4 regions of the Blastococcus sp. SYSU D00669 genome follow, and region 4 is predicted to be linked to each of the others. Evidence: riboswitches for the same ligand, from Rfam matches in the RefSeq annotation. Region 4 holds a riboswitch; each other region holds the start of a gene.
The links. Region 4 has a riboswitch for cyclic di-AMP ahead of ACI8AF_RS06070 (C40 family peptidase). Riboswitches for the same ligand answer to the same signal wherever they lie in the genome.
Positions count from the first base shown of each region.

Region 1: it holds a riboswitch for cyclic di-AMP, as region 4 does, so the genes downstream of both, ACI8AF_RS14020 (LysM peptidoglycan-binding domain-containing protein) here and ACI8AF_RS06070 (C40 family peptidase) in region 4, are expected to answer to the same signal.
Region 2: it holds a riboswitch for cyclic di-AMP, as region 4 does, so the genes downstream of both, ACI8AF_RS13060 (aggregation-promoting factor C-terminal-like domain-containing protein) here and ACI8AF_RS06070 (C40 family peptidase) in region 4, are expected to answer to the same signal.
Region 3: it holds a riboswitch for cyclic di-AMP, as region 4 does, so the genes downstream of both, ACI8AF_RS20150 (M23 family metallopeptidase) here and ACI8AF_RS06070 (C40 family peptidase) in region 4, are expected to answer to the same signal.

Region 1 covers NZ_JBJGZV010000017.1:92,460-96,717, forward strand. Annotated here, with positions in the region: gene ACI8AF_RS14010 (hypothetical protein) at 1-582, opposite strand, end outside; gene ACI8AF_RS14015 (ATP-dependent sacrificial sulfur transferase LarE) at 616-1,476, shown strand; gene ACI8AF_RS14020 (LysM peptidoglycan-binding domain-containing protein) at 1,538-2,662, opposite strand; cyclic di-AMP (ydaO/yuaA leader) riboswitch at 2,671-2,815, opposite strand; gene larB (nickel pincer cofactor biosynthesis protein LarB) at 2,983-3,657, opposite strand; gene ACI8AF_RS14030 (antibiotic biosynthesis monooxygenase family protein) at 3,709-4,038, shown strand; gene ACI8AF_RS14035 (branched-chain amino acid aminotransferase) at 4,106-4,258, shown strand, end outside.
Region 2 covers NZ_JBJGZV010000016.1:25,796-30,053, forward strand. Annotated here, with positions in the region: gene ACI8AF_RS13050 (glycoside hydrolase family 13 protein) at 1-121, opposite strand, end outside; gene ACI8AF_RS13055 (YkvA family protein) at 118-522, opposite strand; gene ACI8AF_RS13060 (aggregation-promoting factor C-terminal-like domain-containing protein) at 616-1,389, opposite strand; cyclic di-AMP (ydaO/yuaA leader) riboswitch at 1,660-1,815, opposite strand; gene ACI8AF_RS13065 (class I SAM-dependent methyltransferase) at 1,932-2,585, opposite strand; gene ACI8AF_RS13070 (hypothetical protein) at 2,642-2,845, opposite strand; gene ACI8AF_RS13075 (SDR family NAD(P)-dependent oxidoreductase) at 3,222-4,049, opposite strand; gene ACI8AF_RS13080 (flavin-containing monooxygenase) at 4,066-4,258, opposite strand, start outside.
Region 3 covers NZ_JBJGZV010000032.1:42,940-47,197, reverse strand. Annotated here, with positions in the region: gene glp (molybdotransferase-like divisome protein Glp) at 1-1,115, shown strand, start outside; gene ACI8AF_RS20165 (GNAT family N-acetyltransferase) at 1,125-1,745, shown strand; gene ACI8AF_RS20160 (hypothetical protein) at 1,902-2,615, shown strand; tRNA gene ACI8AF_RS20155 (tRNA-Ala) at 2,704-2,777, shown strand; cyclic di-AMP (ydaO/yuaA leader) riboswitch at 2,946-3,091, shown strand; gene ACI8AF_RS20150 (M23 family metallopeptidase) at 3,103-4,258, shown strand, end outside.
Region 4 covers NZ_JBJGZV010000005.1:129,306-133,563, forward strand. Annotated here, with positions in the region: gene ACI8AF_RS06055 (alpha/beta hydrolase family protein) at 54-779, shown strand; gene ACI8AF_RS06060 (protein-tyrosine phosphatase family protein) at 795-1,703, shown strand; gene ACI8AF_RS06065 (hypothetical protein) at 1,700-1,894, opposite strand; cyclic di-AMP (ydaO/yuaA leader) riboswitch at 2,225-2,314, shown strand; gene ACI8AF_RS06070 (C40 family peptidase) at 2,350-2,859, shown strand; gene ACI8AF_RS06075 (lytic transglycosylase domain-containing protein) at 3,046-4,258, shown strand, end outside.

The DNA.
Region 1 (4,258 bases), on a different contig from region 4:
GAACACCACGACGGCGTAGGCGAGCGGTTCGGCGAGCAGCTCCAGCACCGAGGACCAGCCCGCCGAGCGCACGTGCACGGCCCGGACCGCCAGCGACACCCCGCCGAAGGCCGCCCCCGCCGCTCCCGCCAGGGCCAGCGGACGGCCGGAGCGCAGCAGCGGGACGGCGGCGAGCACGAGGACCCCGGCCGCGGCCAGCAGCACCGGCGTGGCCGGCGCGGGCAGCCGCGGCGCGCGCCCGGGGGCGGCGGCCGCCGCGACCAGCGCGATCCCCAGCACCACGCCCGCCAGCGCGAGCAGCCGGGCGCGGGACCACCCGCGCAGCCCCCGGGAGGCCGCCGCCGCGGTGACCGGCACGGTGCCAGCCAGCACCGCCTGGACCGCGAACACGGGCAGGAAGCGCAGGGCGACCACGGACAGCAGCCAGCCGGCCCCGTCGAGGACCAGGCCGACGAGGTAGCGCGGCTGGCGCCACAGCGGCCGACCGGCGGCCGCCCGCCGGCTGCCGTCGGACTCCAGCAGCGAGGCCGCGCTGTTCGAGAGCATCGCCGCGAGGGCGGCGAGCAGCGCGAGCGCGGTCATGGGTCTCCCGTGGGATGTGGCAGCCTCGGACACGTGGTCGCCGCCATCTCACCGGATCAGCAGCTCGACGAGCGCCTCACGGCCCTCACCGGGCTGCTGCGCCCGCTGCCGGGCGTGCTGGTGGCGTTCTCCGGCGGCGTGGACTCCGGCGTGCTGCTGGCCGCCGCCGTCCGGGTGCTCGGTGCCGGCCGGGTGGTCGCGGCGACCGCGGTCTCGCCGAGCCTGCCGGCGGCCGAGCGGGCGGGTGCCGAGGCCTTTGCCGCCGGGCTCGGCGTCCGGCACGAGCTGCCGCGCACCGACGAGCTGTCGCGCCCGGGTTACGTGGCCAACGCCGGCGACCGCTGCGCCTTCTGCAAGACCGAGCTCGTCGACGTCCTGGTGCCCGTGGCCGCCCGGCTGGGCATCGCCGACGTCGTCACCGGCACCAACGCCGACGACGTCGTCGCCGGTTTCCGGCCCGGCATCGCCGCGGCCGCCGCGCGCGGGGCGTGGGCGCCGCTGGCCCGCGCCGGCCTGACCAAGGACGACGTCCGCGCCGCCGCCCGGCGCTGGGGGCTGCCGCTGGCCGACAAGCCGGCCGCGGCGTGCCTGGCCAGCCGGATCGCGTACGGCGTCCCGGTGAGCGCCGAGGGCCTGGCCCGCGTGGAGGCGGCCGAGGCGTCGTTGCGGGCCGCGCTGACCGGTGCCGGGCTGCCGGTGCGCGACCTGCGGGTACGCGACCTCGGTGCCGACGTCGCACGGGTGGAGGTCGACGCCGCGCTGGTGCTGGCCGTGCGGGCGCGACCGGACCTGCTGGCCGCCGTCGGCGGGTTCGCGCGGGTGGAGCTGGACCCGCGCGGTTTCCGCTCCGGCTCGATGAACGAGCTGCTGCCGGACCCCGTCCGCTACCGCTGACACGCGACAGCGGCCCCTCCCCGGTCGCCGGGGAGGGGCCGCTGTCGCGTGCCGGTGGGGCTCAGCCCACGTAGTTGACGTGCACGTGGTCGAAGTGGTTGGCCGTGGCGCTGCCGCGGTCCTCCATCGCCTTCCACGCGGCGCCCGGCGAGGTGATGATCCGCTGCTGCCAGATGATGTACTCCACGCCCAGCTCGGCCCAGTGGTCGATGTGGTACTGGGCGATCGCGTCGCCGAGGGCGGCGTCGGACATCACCATGTAGTCCAGCGCCAGGCCGGACGGGTGGCCGTGCGGGTCCACCGCGCTGGCGCGGGTGCCGCCGATGGTGATGCCGGCGGCCCCGGCGACGTTCGTGACCACGTTGTCGGCCGCGGCCTGCGCCTGGGGCTTGGTGGCGCCGGCGGTGTTCGTGATCTGCGCGGTGACGGAGGCCGGCGCGGGCGCCGGGGCCGGGGCCGGAGCCGGCGCGGGGGCCGGGGCCGGCGCGGCCGGGGCCTCGACCGGGGCCGAGTCGCCGACCGAGCCCGAGGGGGCCGGGGCGGTGTCGACCGTCGCCGACACCAGCAGCACCTGACCCGGGAAGATCAGGTTCGGGTTGCTGCCGATGACGTCGACGTTGCGCTGGTAGAGGTCGCGCCACGCCTGCCCGTGGGCGGAGGCGATCTTCGCGACGGTGTCGCCGCGGACGACGGTGTAGTCGCCGGCCGGGGCGGCGTGCTGCCCGTGGCCGTCGGCCTCGGTGGACTCGGCGGCCGGGGCGGGGGCCGGGGCCGGCTGGGCCTCGGGGGCGGCGGGGGCCTGGGCGGCGGCCGGGGTGGTGCCCTCGGTCAGGTGCTTGCCGCAGGTCGGCCAGGCGCCGATGCCCTGCCCGACGAGGACCTTCTCGGCGACGTCGATCTGCTGGGCCGGGGTGGCCAGGTCGGCGCGGGGCGCGTAGCCCGTGCCGCCGTAGGCCTCCCAGGTCGACTGGCTGAACTGCAGGCCGCCGTAGTAGCCGTTGCCGGTGTTGATGCTCCAGTCGCCGCTCGACTCGCACTGGGCCACGCCGGTCCAGTCGTGCGTGGTGGCGGCGTTGGCCGGGGTGGTGAGTATGCCGAGCCCGACGGCCGTGGCTCCGGCGGCGACGGGGGCCTTGACGAGGGCCTTCTTGGTGCGGACGTAGCGGGGCGCGCGATGCTTTGCCATGGGGATGTGTGATCTCCGATCACCGCCGGCGAGGTGAGCTGTCGGGTTCGGGCGATCGGTGCCCGGCCGCGCAACGCGGCTTCACCCCCAGGCGCGCCCCCCGCGCGCCGCGAACGTGGGTCCCCCACCCCTGTCCTGAAGCTGTTCCGGATGACGCGAGCCGGTGGACAGGGTTTGGCGGACCGGCGCGTCACGCTCTCCGTTTGCTGAGCGCAGCCAAAACGCTACGAGCGGTTATGTGAACTGTCGCCGTGACGGCGGTCACACCTCGGCGTGTCGCCTGCGAACGGACTGGTCAGCCGCAACCTGTGAAAGCCGGCTCACACGTCCGGCCGACGGGCGATGCGGGCAGCGGCCACGCCCGCCCCGAAGCCGTTGTCGATGTTCACGACGAGCACCCCCGGAGCGCACGCGGTGAGCATCGTGAGCAGGGCGGCGAGCCCCTCGAACGCCGCGCCGTACCCCACCGACGTGGGCACCGCGACGACCAGCCGGTCGGTCAGCCCGGCCACCACGCTCGGCAGGGCGCCGTCCATGCCGGCGACGACGACCACCACGTCGGCCGCCGCGATGTCCGGGGCGACCTCGAGCACGCGGTGCACCCCGGCCACCCCGACGTCGTCGACCCGGTGGCAGCGCACACCGGCCGCCGCCAGCGTCGCCGCCACCTCGGCCGCGACCGGAGCGTCGGAGGTGCCGGCGGTGAGCACCAGCACGTCACCGGACGGCTCCGGCAGGGTGCCGACGAAGGCGCAGCGGGCCTCCGCGTCGACGACGGCGTCGGGCCAGCGGGCCGCCACGGCGGCGGCGGTGGCGTCGTCCACCCGGGTCGCCCAGGCCAGCGGGGCGCCGGCCTCGAGCAGACCGGCCAGGCAGGCGACGGTCTGCTCCGGCGTCTTGCCCGCGGCGTAGACCACCTCCGGCGTCCCGGTCCGCTCGGCCCGGTCGACGTCGAGCCGGGCGAACCCCAGGTGTGCGGTGCGCTGCGAGTCCACGCCTAGAGCATGCGGGATTGATCACCAGCCGCGACGGGAAGGGCACCGGCCATGAGCATCGTCAAGATCAACGCGATCACCGTGCCCAAGGACAAGCAGGAGCGCTTCGAGGAGCGCTTCCGCGGCCGGGCCGGGGCCGTCGAGGAGACCGACGGCTTCGAGTGGTTCGAGCTGCTGCGCCCGCAGGAGGGCACCGACCAGTACCTGGTCTACACGCGGTGGAGCAGCGAGGAGGCCTACCGGGCCTGGGAGAGCGGCCAGGACTTCGCGCGCGCCCACTCCGGCGGCGGCAGCGAGCTCGCCCCCGCGGCCAGCGACTCCCACCACCTGTGGAGCTACGAGGTCATCGAGAGCACGGGTCCGAAGTCGGGCACGGCCTGACGAGCGGGATACTGTGACGAGGCGGGCCGGTGCGCCCGCCTCGCCCCCGCACGTGCAGGTAGGAGCCATGACCGACACGCTCGCCGACAGCCGCACCACCGACCGGGTGTTCTCCGAGGGCGTGCCGGTCGTCGTGGAGGACGTGCCGCGCCGCCCCGCCGCCGAGCGCACGCAGGTGCTGGCCGACCCTGGGTTCGGCAAGCACTTCACCGACTCGATG
Region 2 (4,258 bases), on a different contig from region 4:
GCTGCAGGACGCCGCCGAGGTCGCCGATGCCGTCGCCGTCGGAGTCGGCGAAGGAGCGGGGGTAGATCTGGTAGACGACGGCGCTGGTCCACCACGGGGCGGTGTCTCCCGACGAGGTCACGCGATCCCTTCCTTGGCGGCGCCGAGCAGCCGCTCGATCAGCCGGGGGTTGCCGGGCCACGCCTCGAGCACGACCTCCCGAGGCACCTGCCGGGCGGCGTAGCGCAGCGCGAGCGCCACGACGACGACGTCGTCCAGGGGCCCGATGACCGGCAGGAACTCCGGGATGAGGTCGATCGGCGAGAGCACCCACAGCCCGGCGAACCCGACGGCGAGCCTGGCCCGGCGCGGGACGGCGGGGTGCGCCCGCAGCCGGCGCACGGTGGTGACGCAGTCGGGCAGGAACCGGGCCAGCTCCTTCGCCGTCCCCTCGGGCAGGCGCCGGGCGAGCAGGATCAGCACGGCCCAGGTGACCACCATGACGGCGGCGGCGATCGCGAGACCGGTCAGCCATCCCCGCATGCCGCGATCCTCCCCCACCGCCACACACGCTGGAACGGCCCCTCTGCAGGGGCCCGCCGCGAGCGTGCGAGCGGTGGGGGCAGAGGGGTCCTGCTAGTACCAGCCGGTGGACTGGCTGTGCGCCCAGGCGCCGCAGGGCGAGCCGTAGCGCTCGTTGATGTAGATCAGGCCGGCGTCGATCTGGCGGTACGGGTCGGAGGTCTTCGCGATCCCGGTGCTCGCCCAGGTCGAGTCGAGGAACTGCGGGATCCCGTAGGCGGTGCTGGTCGGGTTCTGCGCGTTCGGGTTCCAGCCGCTCTCCCGGCCCCAGAGCTTCTCGAGGCAGGAGAACTCGGAGGCGTCGCCGCCGAGCTGCGCCAGCGCGTAGTCCTGGTACGAGCCGCCCGGGGCCGGCGCGGCGGCTTCCGCGGCGGCTTCCGCGGCGGCCGCCTGCTCGGCGGCCGCGGCCTCGGCAGCGGCCTGCGCGGCGGCCGCCTCCGCGGCGGCCTGGGCGGCGGCCTGCGCGGCCGCGGCCTCGGCGGCCTGCCGCTCGAGCTCGGCCTGCTCGGCGGCGGCCTGGGCCTGCGCGGCGGCGGTCTCGGCGTCCTCGCGGGTGGACCGGCTGGCGGCCAGGTCCTCCAGCGGCGCGAGGTCGTCCTCGGTCACCCGGGCCGGCCCGGACTGCGCGGACAGGCCGAGGGCCTGGGCGACGGCGACCGACTGGGTGGACCCGGCGTCGGCCTGGGCGGCGGGGTCGGCGCCGACCAGCACGTTGACCATGACCGCGCCGGCGGCGGCCACTCCGAGGTAGAGGCCGGGACGGCGCGACGGGGCGGGCAGCCGGCGGCGGGAGGCGGACGTGCGGGCGATGGTGGTGCGGAGGTTCATGGGTTGCGGTGCTCCGGTGGGGGTACGACGCAGCAGGGCGGGAGGCCGTGCTGCGCGGAGGGCGTGCGGGCAGCGAGGGCTGGCGCGGGGCACCGGGAGGCGGCGAGGAGCCGGTCGAGCGGGGTGCTCGGGCGGTGGCCCGCGGCGGCGGCGACGTCAGGGACGGCCGCGTGCGCTCAGATGCGCGGGCACACCCGCATCCGGCCTGGCCGGGTGCTGCGGGAACGTGCGGGGGTGCAGGGGCAAGGGCGCGCCATCGGGGCGGCTCTCCGTTCTTCCGACGGCCGCCTACCGAGTTAGCTGACGGGTTCGGGCGGGAAGCAGCCCTACCGACCCCGGCCCTCGACGGGCCGCGGGTGCGGATTCACCCCAGTACTGCGGTGGGTCCCCGGCTCGCCCCGGAGGGCGACTCGGCGGCGCCCGCTCGGACTCCCCGGTGGGGATGTGACGACCGGTGCGGGCGGGAGCCACGGTAACGGCCGTGATCGGTTCGTGACAATCGGGGGCGGGAGATTGCCGGGTGAGAAGCGTCGCGGAACGGCTCAGGAATACCGCCACACCGTCGTCCGGCGGATGCCGGGCCCCTCGGTCTCCGGCACGTCGTGGGCGGCGACCTCGGTGAGCCGGTCGGCCGGCAGGTACATCCGGCCCGGGTCGCCGATGTAGACCTCCGCGCCGGCCGCGCTCGCGCGATCGAGGAACGGCAGCACCCGCTCGGTCATCTCGCGGTCGTAGCAGACGTCGCCGGCCAGGACGACGTCCACCTCCGGCGGCGGCCCGCCCAGCAGGTCGCCGGTGGCGCGGATGCCGGGCACCCCGTTGACCGCGGCGTTCACCTCGATCGCCGTGAGGCCGTAGGGGTCGACCTCGCTGGCCAGCACGTCGCCGGCGCCGGCCAGCGCCGCGGCGATCGCCACCAGTCCGCTGCCCGAGCCCAGGTCGAGCACCCGCCGCCCCGCGACGACGTCCGGGCGGTCGAGGACGAACCGGGCCAGCACCTGCCCGCCCGGCCAGGCGGCCGACCAGAACGGCGGCTGCGCCATGCCCTCTCCCGACCCACCCCCGTGCTCCGCCTCCATGGCGTCCCACAGCGCGACGACGTCGTCGGCCACCTGCAGCGTCACCTCGGGCACCAGCGACGGCTGCGCCGGGCGGGTGTGGGCGCGGACGAAGGCGGCGGTCACGACGGGCGGCACGACGCCATCCTTCCCCGCCGACCGTGTGCGCCAACTGGCAGTTCCGGGCCCTGCCGCTACCAGTCAGCGGGCAACCGGGGACGCAGCGCGAGCTCCGCCTCGAGCGCCCCGATCCGGCACGACCGACGGCGGACGGCATCGATGACGGCACTCCGGACGGCGGCGCGCCCGGTCCCCGCCGGAACGCCCCAGGCGTCGACCAGCGACCGCTCCACCGAGGTGACCGGGATGCCCTCGACCCGGCGCAGGTGCCAGTCCACGCCCGCGGTGCGCGGTCGCGTGACTGGCGGCGCCGCCCTGCGCCCGGGCCGCGGCGTGGACGCGCACCTTCCAGTCCCCCGCCGCCACCGGGGTCGCGTAGATCCCGGGGCCCAGCCACACCAGTCGGCCGGATCGGACCCGGGCCCGCACCGTGGCCGGGGTGATCCGCCCGGTCAGGCGCTCCCACGTCGTCCAGCCGTCCGGCCCGACGAGGGCGTCGACGTCACGCAGCACGCGTCGACCTTCGCCGCCGGGACGACGCCGCGGAGCGCTGAACCGGGATCTGTGGACACCGCCGTCCGACCGTGTGCGCCGACTGAGAGCGACGGCGCCCGGGACGCCGCTCTGCGCACACGGTTGCCGCAGGGACGGGCCTCAGCGGCGGGCGAGGCGGGCGAGCGGGCGGCCGTAGGAGCCGGGGAACAGCCGCACCAGGACGTCGGGGAGCTTCGCGCTGGCCCCGATGAGCAGCCGCGGGCGGCGCCGCTCGACGGCGTCGACGATCTGCGCGGCGGCCTTCTCGGGCGGGATGCGCAGCAGCTTGGCGAACCGCTCCCGCCCGCGCGCGGCCTCGGCCGCGTCGACGCCGGAGCCCACGCGCGCCGACTCCGCGATCCGGGTGCGGATGCCGCCGGGGTGGACGACGGTGACCCCCACGCCGTCGCCGGCCAGCTCCGCCCGCAGCGCCTCGGAGAAGCCGCGGACGGCGAACTTGCTCGCCGCGTACGCCGCCTGCCCGGGCGGGGCGAGGATGCCGAAGATGCTCGACACGTTGACCAGGTGCGCGCCGGGGTTGGCCTCGAGCACCGGCAGCAGCGCGTGCGTCAGCCGGACGACGGCGCGGAAGTTGACGTCGAGCACCCAGTCGAACTCCTCGAGGGTCACCTCGTCGAAGCGCCCGCCCAGGGCCACCCCGGCGTTGTTGACCAGCAGCGTCGTCCCGGGGTGCTCGGCGGCGAGCCGCTCCCCCACCGCCCGGGTCGCCGCGTCGTCGGCCAGGTCGACGACGTGGGTGGTGACCGCGCGGCCGGGGTTCAGCACCCGCACGTCCCCGGCCACGCCGTCCAGCCGTCCGGCGTCGCGGTCGAGCAGCACCAGGTCGCTGCCCCGGGCGGCCAGCGCGTGCGCCAGCGCCTCCCCGATCCCGCTGGCCGCACCGGTGACGACCGCCGTCGCGCCGGTGAAGACGAAGGGCCGCCTCACGAGAAGAAGGGCCGCCTCACGAGAAGCGGATGCCCTCGTCCTCGAGCGGGCCGCGGCGCATCAGCCGCACGTCCTTGAGGTAGTTCTGGTGCAGCCGCCAGGGCGCCCGCGACCCCTGCTTCGGCAGCTGCGCGAGGCTGCGCTGCACGTACCCGGACGTCAGGTCGAGGAACGGCGCGCTCGCGCCCTCCGGCGGCGGCACCGGCGTC
Region 3 (4,258 bases), on a different contig from region 4:
TCGTCAGCAAGCGCGCGCTGCCCGCCTTCGACCAGGCCGCCCTCGACGGCTACGCCGTCCGCGCCCAGGACGTCGCGCACGCGACCCTCGAGGCGCCGGTCCAGCTGGCCGTGGTCGGGGTGAGCACCGCCGGAAGCCCCACGCCGTCGTCCATCGGCCCCGGCCTGGCGCAGATGGTCGACGCGGGCGCGATGCTGCCCGCCGGGGCCGACGTCGTCGTCCCGGCGGTCTGGACCGACCAGGGGGAGGTGCGCGTCGCCGTCCACGCCGCGCCCCCGGCCGGCAGCTACGTCCGGCAGGTGGGGGACGACGTCGCGCTCGGCGACTCCGCCGTGCAGGTCGGCACCCCGATCGGCCCGGCGCAGATCAGCCTGCTCGCCGCGGTCGGCCGCGACCGCGTGCACGTGCGCCCGCGGCCGCGGATCACCGTGCTCTCGGCCGGCGCCGAGCTCGTCGACGTCGGCGCCGACCCCGGCCCGGGGCAGGCCGTCGACGTCAACTCCTACGCTCTGGCCGCGGCCGCCCGCGACGCCGGCGCGGAGGCCTACCGCGGCGGCATCCTGCCCACCGACCGCGAGCGGCTGACCGAGCGGCTGGAGAGCGCGCTGCTGCGCAGCGACCTGGTGCTGGTCTCGGGCACCTTCTCGAGCGACGGTTTCGACACCGTGCCCCAGGTGCTCGCCGAGCTCGGGCCGACCGCCTTCACCCCGGTCGCGATGCACCCCGGGCCGGTGCAGGGCTTCGGCCGGCTGGGCCGCGACTCGGTGCCGGTGATCTGCGTGCCGGGCGACCCGGTGTCGGCGCTGGTGTCGTTCGAGGTGTTCGTCCGCCCGGCGATCCGCCTCATGCTCGGCAAGCGCCAGCTCTTCCGCCGCACGGTGCAGGCCATCTCGGCCCAGCAGCTGGTCTCGCCGCTGGGCTACCGCCAGTACCTGCACGGCACGGTCATGCGGCACCCCGACGGCGGCTACGTCGTCGAGCCGGTCGGCGACGGCAGCGAGGCGCAGCTGGCCCGCATGGCCCGCGCCAACTGCCTGGTCGTCGTCGATGAGGACGTGACCGAGGTGGCCCCCGGCGGGCTGGTCACCGTCATGCCGCTGCTGCTCGGCGGCTGACCGCCGGTCGTGACCGATCCGCTGCTCCACCCGGGCTGGCCGGCGACGCTGTCCCACGGGCCCGTCGAGCTGCACCCGCTGCGCCGGCGCGACGCCGCGGAGTGGAGCCGGCTGCGGCTGGCCAACGAGGAGTGGCTCGCGCCGTGGGAGCCGTCGTCAGCCCAGCCGTGGCGGCTGCGGCACACGCCGGCGGCCTACCGGGTGATGCGCCGCGCCGTCGCCCGCCGCGCCCGGGCGGGGACGTCGCTGCCCTGGGCGATCCGGGTGGACGGTCGGCTGGCCGGGCAGGTGACGATCGACAACGTGGTCCGCGGCGCGATGCGCTCCGGGCACCTCGGGTACTGGATCGACCGCGCGGAGGCCGGCCGGGGGATGGCCTCCCTGGCCGTCGCGCTGGTGTGCGACCACGCGTTCGGCCCGGTCGGCCTGCACCGGCTGCAGGCCGACATCCGCCCCGAGAACGGCCCCAGCCAGCGGCTGGTCGAGCGGCTCGGCTTCACCCGCGAGGGGCTGCTGCGCCGCTACCTGGACATCGACGGCGACTGGCGCGACCACCTGACCTTCGCGCTGCTCGCCGAGGACGTCCCCGGCGGCGTCCTGACCCGCTGGCGGCAGCGCATACCACGCTGACCCGCCCCGCGCGCGGTCCTCATGTCGACACGCCGACCCGGTCGTCACACCCGTTCCACGACACGCATCGCGACACTCCAGCGCGCCTCCCCGCGTCGGGTGAACTTCCTGCATAACCTGCCGAGGCCGGTGACTCGTGTGACAGGTGGTGTTCAGATGGGATCGGGCGCGCTGCTGGCCGCTCTGGTCGTGCTGTGGTTCGTCGTGCTGGTGCCCATGGTGGTGACACGCGGCGACTCGCAGTCGGCCCGGGGTGGGCTGGCCTCGACCGGCCGCACGCTGCAGCGGCGGCGCACGGTGGACCCCGTGGTCACCGCCGACACCGAGCGGGTCGCCATCGACCGCGAGGCGCTGCACGCCACCGGCGAGCTCAAGGTGGACGTGCACAAGCTGCGCCGGCGGACCCTCGCGGCCCTGGTCGCGCTGGCGCTGCTCGGCCTGGCCGGTGCGCTGCTGGTGAGCGCCTGGGTGTGGCCGGCGCAGCTGCTGCTCGACCTCGCCGTCGTCGGCTACGTGCTGGTGCTGCGCCGGACCGCCCGCCGCGAGCGGCTCGCCGCCCGCCGGGCGGCGCGGCAGGCTGCCCGGGAGGCGTTCCTCTCCTCCACCGCTCCGCGGGCGAGCGAGCGCCGGCCGGCGGCGGTGCCGGCCGTGGCCGAGCAGCCCACGGGCGTGCAGGAGGCGCTGCCGTCGCTGCCGCACCCCAGTCTGCCCCTGGCCCCGGTGCACCCGCTGCGGCCCGGCCGGGTCGTGGCCGCCCGCACCGCGGCCCCGGCCGGCTGGCAGAACAGCGCCGTCGTGGGCCTGGACGACGACGACATCGGCTTCGCCGACATCGACGAGTACCGCCCGGCCCGGGTCGTCAACGGCTGAGAACGGGCCCTCCTGCCCCCCACCGCTCGCGAGCTCGCGGCGGGCCCCTGCAGGAGGGCCGCCGGCGGAAGGTAGTCTTTCCGTCCGAGGGGCTGTGGCGCAGTCCGGTAGCGCACCTCGTTCGCATCGAGGGGGTCAGGGGTTCAAATCCCCTCAGCTCCACCCTTCCGCCGACGCCGTCGGGGCACCCGCCCCGGCGGCGTCGTCGTCTTCCGGGTGGTTCCCGGTGTGGCTCGTGGGGCGTGAGCTCTCGGTTCGTGATCGCGCCGTGATCTGGGGTACCGTTCCCGGCGGTCCGGCTGCACCACGTCCCAGCAACCCGTTGGGCACTGGCCGGCCCCGCCGAACCGACCCTCGGGTCGGACCGGGGACCCATGGTTCCTCTGGGGTGAATCCTGCGCGCACGGGGGTGCGCAGGTAGGGCGTCTTCCCGCCCGAACCCGTCAGCTAACCCGGTAGGCGGCGAGGAAGAAGGAGCCCGCCGGTCTTGGCGACCCTGCACCGCCCGCACAGCCCTGCCCAGAACACGAACAAGCGCCGTTCCCGGACCTCCGAGTCCGGGATCGTGGCCGTCGCCGTGAGCCTCGCCGTCCTGCTGTCGGGCGGCCACGCCCAGGCCGCACCGGCGGACGACGCCCGCGTCGCCGCCGCCGAGGTGGCCCGCCTGACGGCGCTCGTGGCGACCGCCGAGACGGAGCTGCAGCGGCTCACCGTCGAGGCCGAGGCCGCCTCCGACGCCAGCATCCAGGCCCAGGCGGCGCTCACCGAGGCGCAGACCGCGGCCGAGACGGCCGCCGCCGAGCTCGCCGCGGCCACCGCCGCGGTCACCGAGACCCGCGAGGACGTCGCCGACCTCGGCCGGCGCAGCTACATGGGCGAGCACCCCATGGGCTCGGCCATGGTCTTCCTCGGCGAGGGGGGTCCCGAGGAGGTGCTGCAGCGCGCCCTCACCCTCGACCTGCTCAGCGACGAGCGGGCCGAGACGCTCGCCGAGCACGAGGTCGTGGAGGCCCAGCAGCAGCAGGCCGACCAGGTCGCCCGGGAGGCGGTCGCCCAGCGCGACGCCCTCGCCCGGGACGCCGCCACCGCCGAGCAGGCCGCGGCCGCCCGGCTGACCGCCGCGCAGCAGTCCTACGACGCCGCGGTGGCCGAGAAGGCCGCGCACGAGGCCGCCCTCCGCGAGGCGGAGATCGCGCTGCTGGCCGCCACCGGCTCCAGCGACCCGGACGCCGACCTCGCCGAGCGGGAGGCGGCCGAGCAGGCCGCGGCCCAGGCCGCCGCGCAGACGGTCGCCGCCGCGGCGGCCGGCGGCGGCGCCGTCCCCCCGACGGTCGGCCGGGTGACCTCCTGCTACGGGCCGCGCTGGGGGACGATGCACCAGGGTGTCGACATCGCCGCGCCGATCGGCACGCCGGTCTACGCGCCCGAGGGCGGGACGGTGCTGCACGCCGGCGCCGCCAACGGCTTCGGGCAGGCCGTCTACGTGCAGCACGGCGACGGGTCGATCACCCTCTACGGGCACGTCAACCGGTTCTTCGTCAGCGCCGGCCAGGTGGTGTCGGCCGGGCAGCAGATCGCCGAGGTCGGCAACAAGGGCCAGTCCACCGGCCCGCACCTGCACTTCGAGGTGCACATGGGCGGCC
Region 4 (4,258 bases):
CGGCCGACGAGCCGCGGCGGACGCTGGTCCACACCAACGGCAGCGACGGCTCGGTGGTCGGCGCCTGGTCGCGGTGCGCGGTCGACGCGCTGGCGCGTGGCTGGAACGTGCTCACCTACGACGGCCCGGGGCAGAACGCGGCGCTGGTGCGGCAGGGTCTCCCGTTCCGGCCCGACTGGGAGCACGTGCTCACCCCGGTCGTCGACCGGCTGCTCGAGCGGCCGGACGTCGACCCGGCCCGGATCGCGGTCGTCGGCGTCAGCCAGGGCGGCTACTGGGTGCCGCGGGCGGTGGCCTTCGAGCACCGGGTCGCCGCGGCGGTGGCTGATCCCGGCGTCGTCGACGTCTCGACGTACTCGGCCGAGCAGCTGCCGCACTTCCTCGTCAAGCTGCTGGACGCCGGCGAGGGGGAGAAGTTCGACAAGGAGGTGGAGCTGGGGCTGAAGCTGTCCGGGGCGACCCGCACGACGCTGCGGTGGCGGATGCGGCCCTACGGCGTGACCTCGTACTTCGATTTCTTCACCGCGATGCGGCGGTACGCGCTGACCGACGAGCAGCTGGCGGCGGTCGGGTGCCCGCTGCTGGTGACCGACCCGGAGCACGAGCAGTTCTGGCCGGGGCAGTCGGCGCGCATGGCGCGGGGGGTCGGCGCCCGGGCGCAGCTCCTGCCGTTCACCTCCGCCGAGGGGGCCGACGGCCACTGCGAGCCGGCCGCGACCGGGCTGCGCGGCGAGCGGGTCCTCGACTGGCTCGACGAGCAGGTGCCGGCCGCCGGCTGACGTACCGTCGCGGCCGTGACGCCGCCGATGCACCGGTCGCACCGCGTGGCCGGTGCACTGGTGGGCGCGGCGGTCGGGGACGCGCTGGCCGCCCCGTTCGCGGGCGCGCCGGCCGGTGAGTTCTCGCGGCGGTTCCCCGTGCCGGTGCGCGGGTCGCGGACGGAGATGGGCGGCGATCCGCCCGGGCGGCTGACGTCGGCGTTCGAGGCGCTGCTGGCGCGGCGGCCGCCGGCGGTGCCCGAGGAGCTCTGCCGGGCGCTGGGCGGGGAGCCGGTGCCGCTGCCCGGCGCCGACTTCGCCGGGGTGCTGCGGCAGGTGATCGACGCCCGCGGGGACGCGGTGGCGGCGGGGGGGCTGGCCGGCGCGGTGTTCGGGATGGCCGGGATCCCGATGCGCTGGTCGTCGTCGGTGGTGCACGGCGTGGTCGACGGCCGGCCGGTCGGCCTGGACGAGCTGCTGGACCTGGCGCCGGTGCTCGACGGGCGGGAGCCGCGGCCGTTCGAGGGCGGGGTGCTGCCCCGGATCGGCCCGCGCGAGGTGCTGCCGGGCATCTGGGCGGGCAACCTCGACGGCGCCCGGTCCAGCGATCCCGACTTCGCGGTGATCTCGCTGTGCCGCGTGGGTCGGCCCTTCGGGCACCAGGTTCAGCGGATGGCCTACCTGGCCGACGACGAGTTCAACACCGAGTTGGACGTCGTCCTCGAGGACGTGCTGGCCGACATGGCCGCGCTGCGCGCCGAGGGCCGGCGGCTGCTGGTGCACTGCCACGGCGGGGCGTCACGGACCGGGCTGGTGCTGCGCGCGTGGCTGCGCCGCACCGAGGGCCTCTCGGCCGACGAGGCGACGGCGCGGGTGGCGTCCCGCTGGCCGTACCTCGGGCTGTGGAACGCCAGCTTCACGACCGCCCTGGAGCGGATGCGCTAACCCGTCGGGCCGGTGGCGTCGGAGATGCCCGGCGCCTTGGCGTCGGCGCCTTCCTCGACGTCCTGGTCGCCCGGCACCCGGGTGACGTCGCCCGACATCGGGCCCTGCGCGGCGCGCGGCGACTGCTCGGGTGCGGCGGACACCTGCTCCTGGTCCTCGTTGCGGGTGCCACCCTGCGGTCCCTGGGTCATGACGCTTCGGTGCCCGGCCGGCCAGGCCCCAAACGGTGCCCCTCCGGCAGTGATCGCCTACACCGCGTGCGGCCACGCGGACGTGGCCGAGATCGTCCGACCTGCGCTTTTCCCGGGCGTCTCCGGGCCGACTTCCCGCGTCGCCGGTGGTCGGGCAGGCGTGTCGGGTGGCAGGACGACGCCGGGCACACCGTCGACCCCGCTTTGCCACGTCCTCCGCGATCTTCCTAGCGTCGTCGCGTCCGACCGGGCCGCACCGGTCCCCGAGACCGTGGGGACACCCGCTCGGACGCCGCCGAACCGGGCGGCCGGCCGCGCGCCGGCACCCGGGCCGGGGACCCACCGCAGTCATGGGGTGAAGCGCGACGACGACGTCGCGCCGGGCAGGTTCTCCCGCCCGAACCCGTCAGCTAACCCGGTAGGCGGCCACGGAGAACAAGGAGAACCCGTCGTCGATGACGACTGCACACACGTCTCTCGCACGCCGTCTCACCGGTCCCGCCCTCGCCGTCGCCGCTGCGGCGGGGCTCGTCCTCACCCCGGGCGTCGCCTCGGCCAACACCGCGGCCCCGGCCGCACCCACTGCCACCGCGGCCGCGGTCGCCGCACCCAACGCCGCTGCGCAGACTGCGGTCGACACCGCGCTCGCCCAGCAGGGCAAGCCCTACGCCTGGGGCGGCGCGGGGCCGAGCTCGTTCGACTGCTCCGGCCTGGTCCAGTACGCCTACGCGGCCGCCGGGGTGAGCCTGCCGCACTCGTCGCGCACCCAGTCGACGCTGGGGGCCCCGGTCGACCGGGCCAACCTGCAGCCCGGTGACCTGGTGTTCTTCTACAGCCCGGTCAGCCACGTCGGCATCTACATCGGCAACGGGCAGATGGTGCACTCGTCCACCTACGGCAAGCCGGTCAGCGTCGTGGACGTCGACTCGGTGCCGGGCTACAACACCGCCCGCCGGATCGTCTGACGCCCCTCCGGTGATCATCGGCGGGTGGCTGCCCGTCCCCGCGTGCCGGGCAGCCACCCGCCGATGATCGACGGCCTCGTTTTCACCCCCGTTCACCCGCTCGTCGCGCGGACACCCCTTCCGCGGGGCGGGAGGGGCGCGGTTCAGTGGAACCGCCAGGTCCGGTGACGGCGGTAGGGGCAGCCCGTGGGAGTGCGGCACGCGTCGGCGGTGCTGACCGCCGGGCTGACCGTGGCCGCGCTGATCGCGCTCCCCCAGGGGCTCGCGCCCGCAGCGGCTCCTGCGGCTCCCCCGGCACCGGCCGACTCCGCCTACCTGACCGCGTCGCGGGAGACCGCGGTCGCCACGAGCACCTCGGCTCCCAGCAGCTCGACCACCAGCACCTCGGTCGCGGCCACGCCGACCCCCGCACCCGAGCCGGTCGTGGCCGCCGAGGAGCCGGCGCCGCAGGACGTCGTCCTGACCGCCTCGACGCTGGCGGGCAGCGGCATACCGTCGACCGCCCTCGACGCCTACCGGCAGGCCGCGGCGGGCGCCCCGTGCACCATCGACTGGACGCTGCTGGCCGCGATCGGGCGGGTGGAGTCCAACCACGGCCGCTTCGCCGGGGCCGAGCTGCACACCGACGGGCTGTCGTCGCCGCCGATCGTCGGCATCGCGCTCGACGGGGTCGGCGTCGCGCTGATCCGCGACACCGACGGCGGCCGGTTCGACGGCGACGCCACCCTCGACCGCGCGGTCGGGCCGATGCAGTTCATCCCGTCGACGTGGGCGCTGTACGGCCGCGACGGCAACGGCGACGGCACCGAGGACCCGTTCAACATCTTCGACGCGGCCGCCGCGGCCGCGGCGTACCTGTGCCGGACGGGCGGCGACCTGACGTCGACCGAGGGCCGGGTCAGGGCGGTGTTCGCCTACAACCACTCCGACGCCTACGTGGCGAAGGTGCTCGGTCTGGCCGCCGCCTACGCCGGCAGCGAGCCGCCGGTCCTGCCGACGACGGAGCCGCCACCGGCGCCGCTCCCGCCGGCCTCGGTCGCTCCCCCACCGGCCGTGGAAGAGCCACCGGTCGAGGAACCGCCGGTCGTCGCAGCGCCGGTCGAGGAGCCACCGGTCGTCGCGGCTCCGGTCGAGGAGCCGCCGGTCGTCGCGGCGCCGGCCGACCCTGCGCCGACGCCCACGCCGACTCCCACGCCCACGGAGACACCGACTCCGACCCCGTCCCCCATTCCCACTCCGACCCCGTCGGAGACACCCACGCCGACCCCGTCCCCCACTCCCACTCCGACCCCGTCGGAGACACCCACGCCGAGCCCGACGCCGACTCCCACACCGACGCCGACTCCCACACCGACGCCGTCCCCCACGCCCACCCCCACCCCGACGTGTCCGGTGCCCG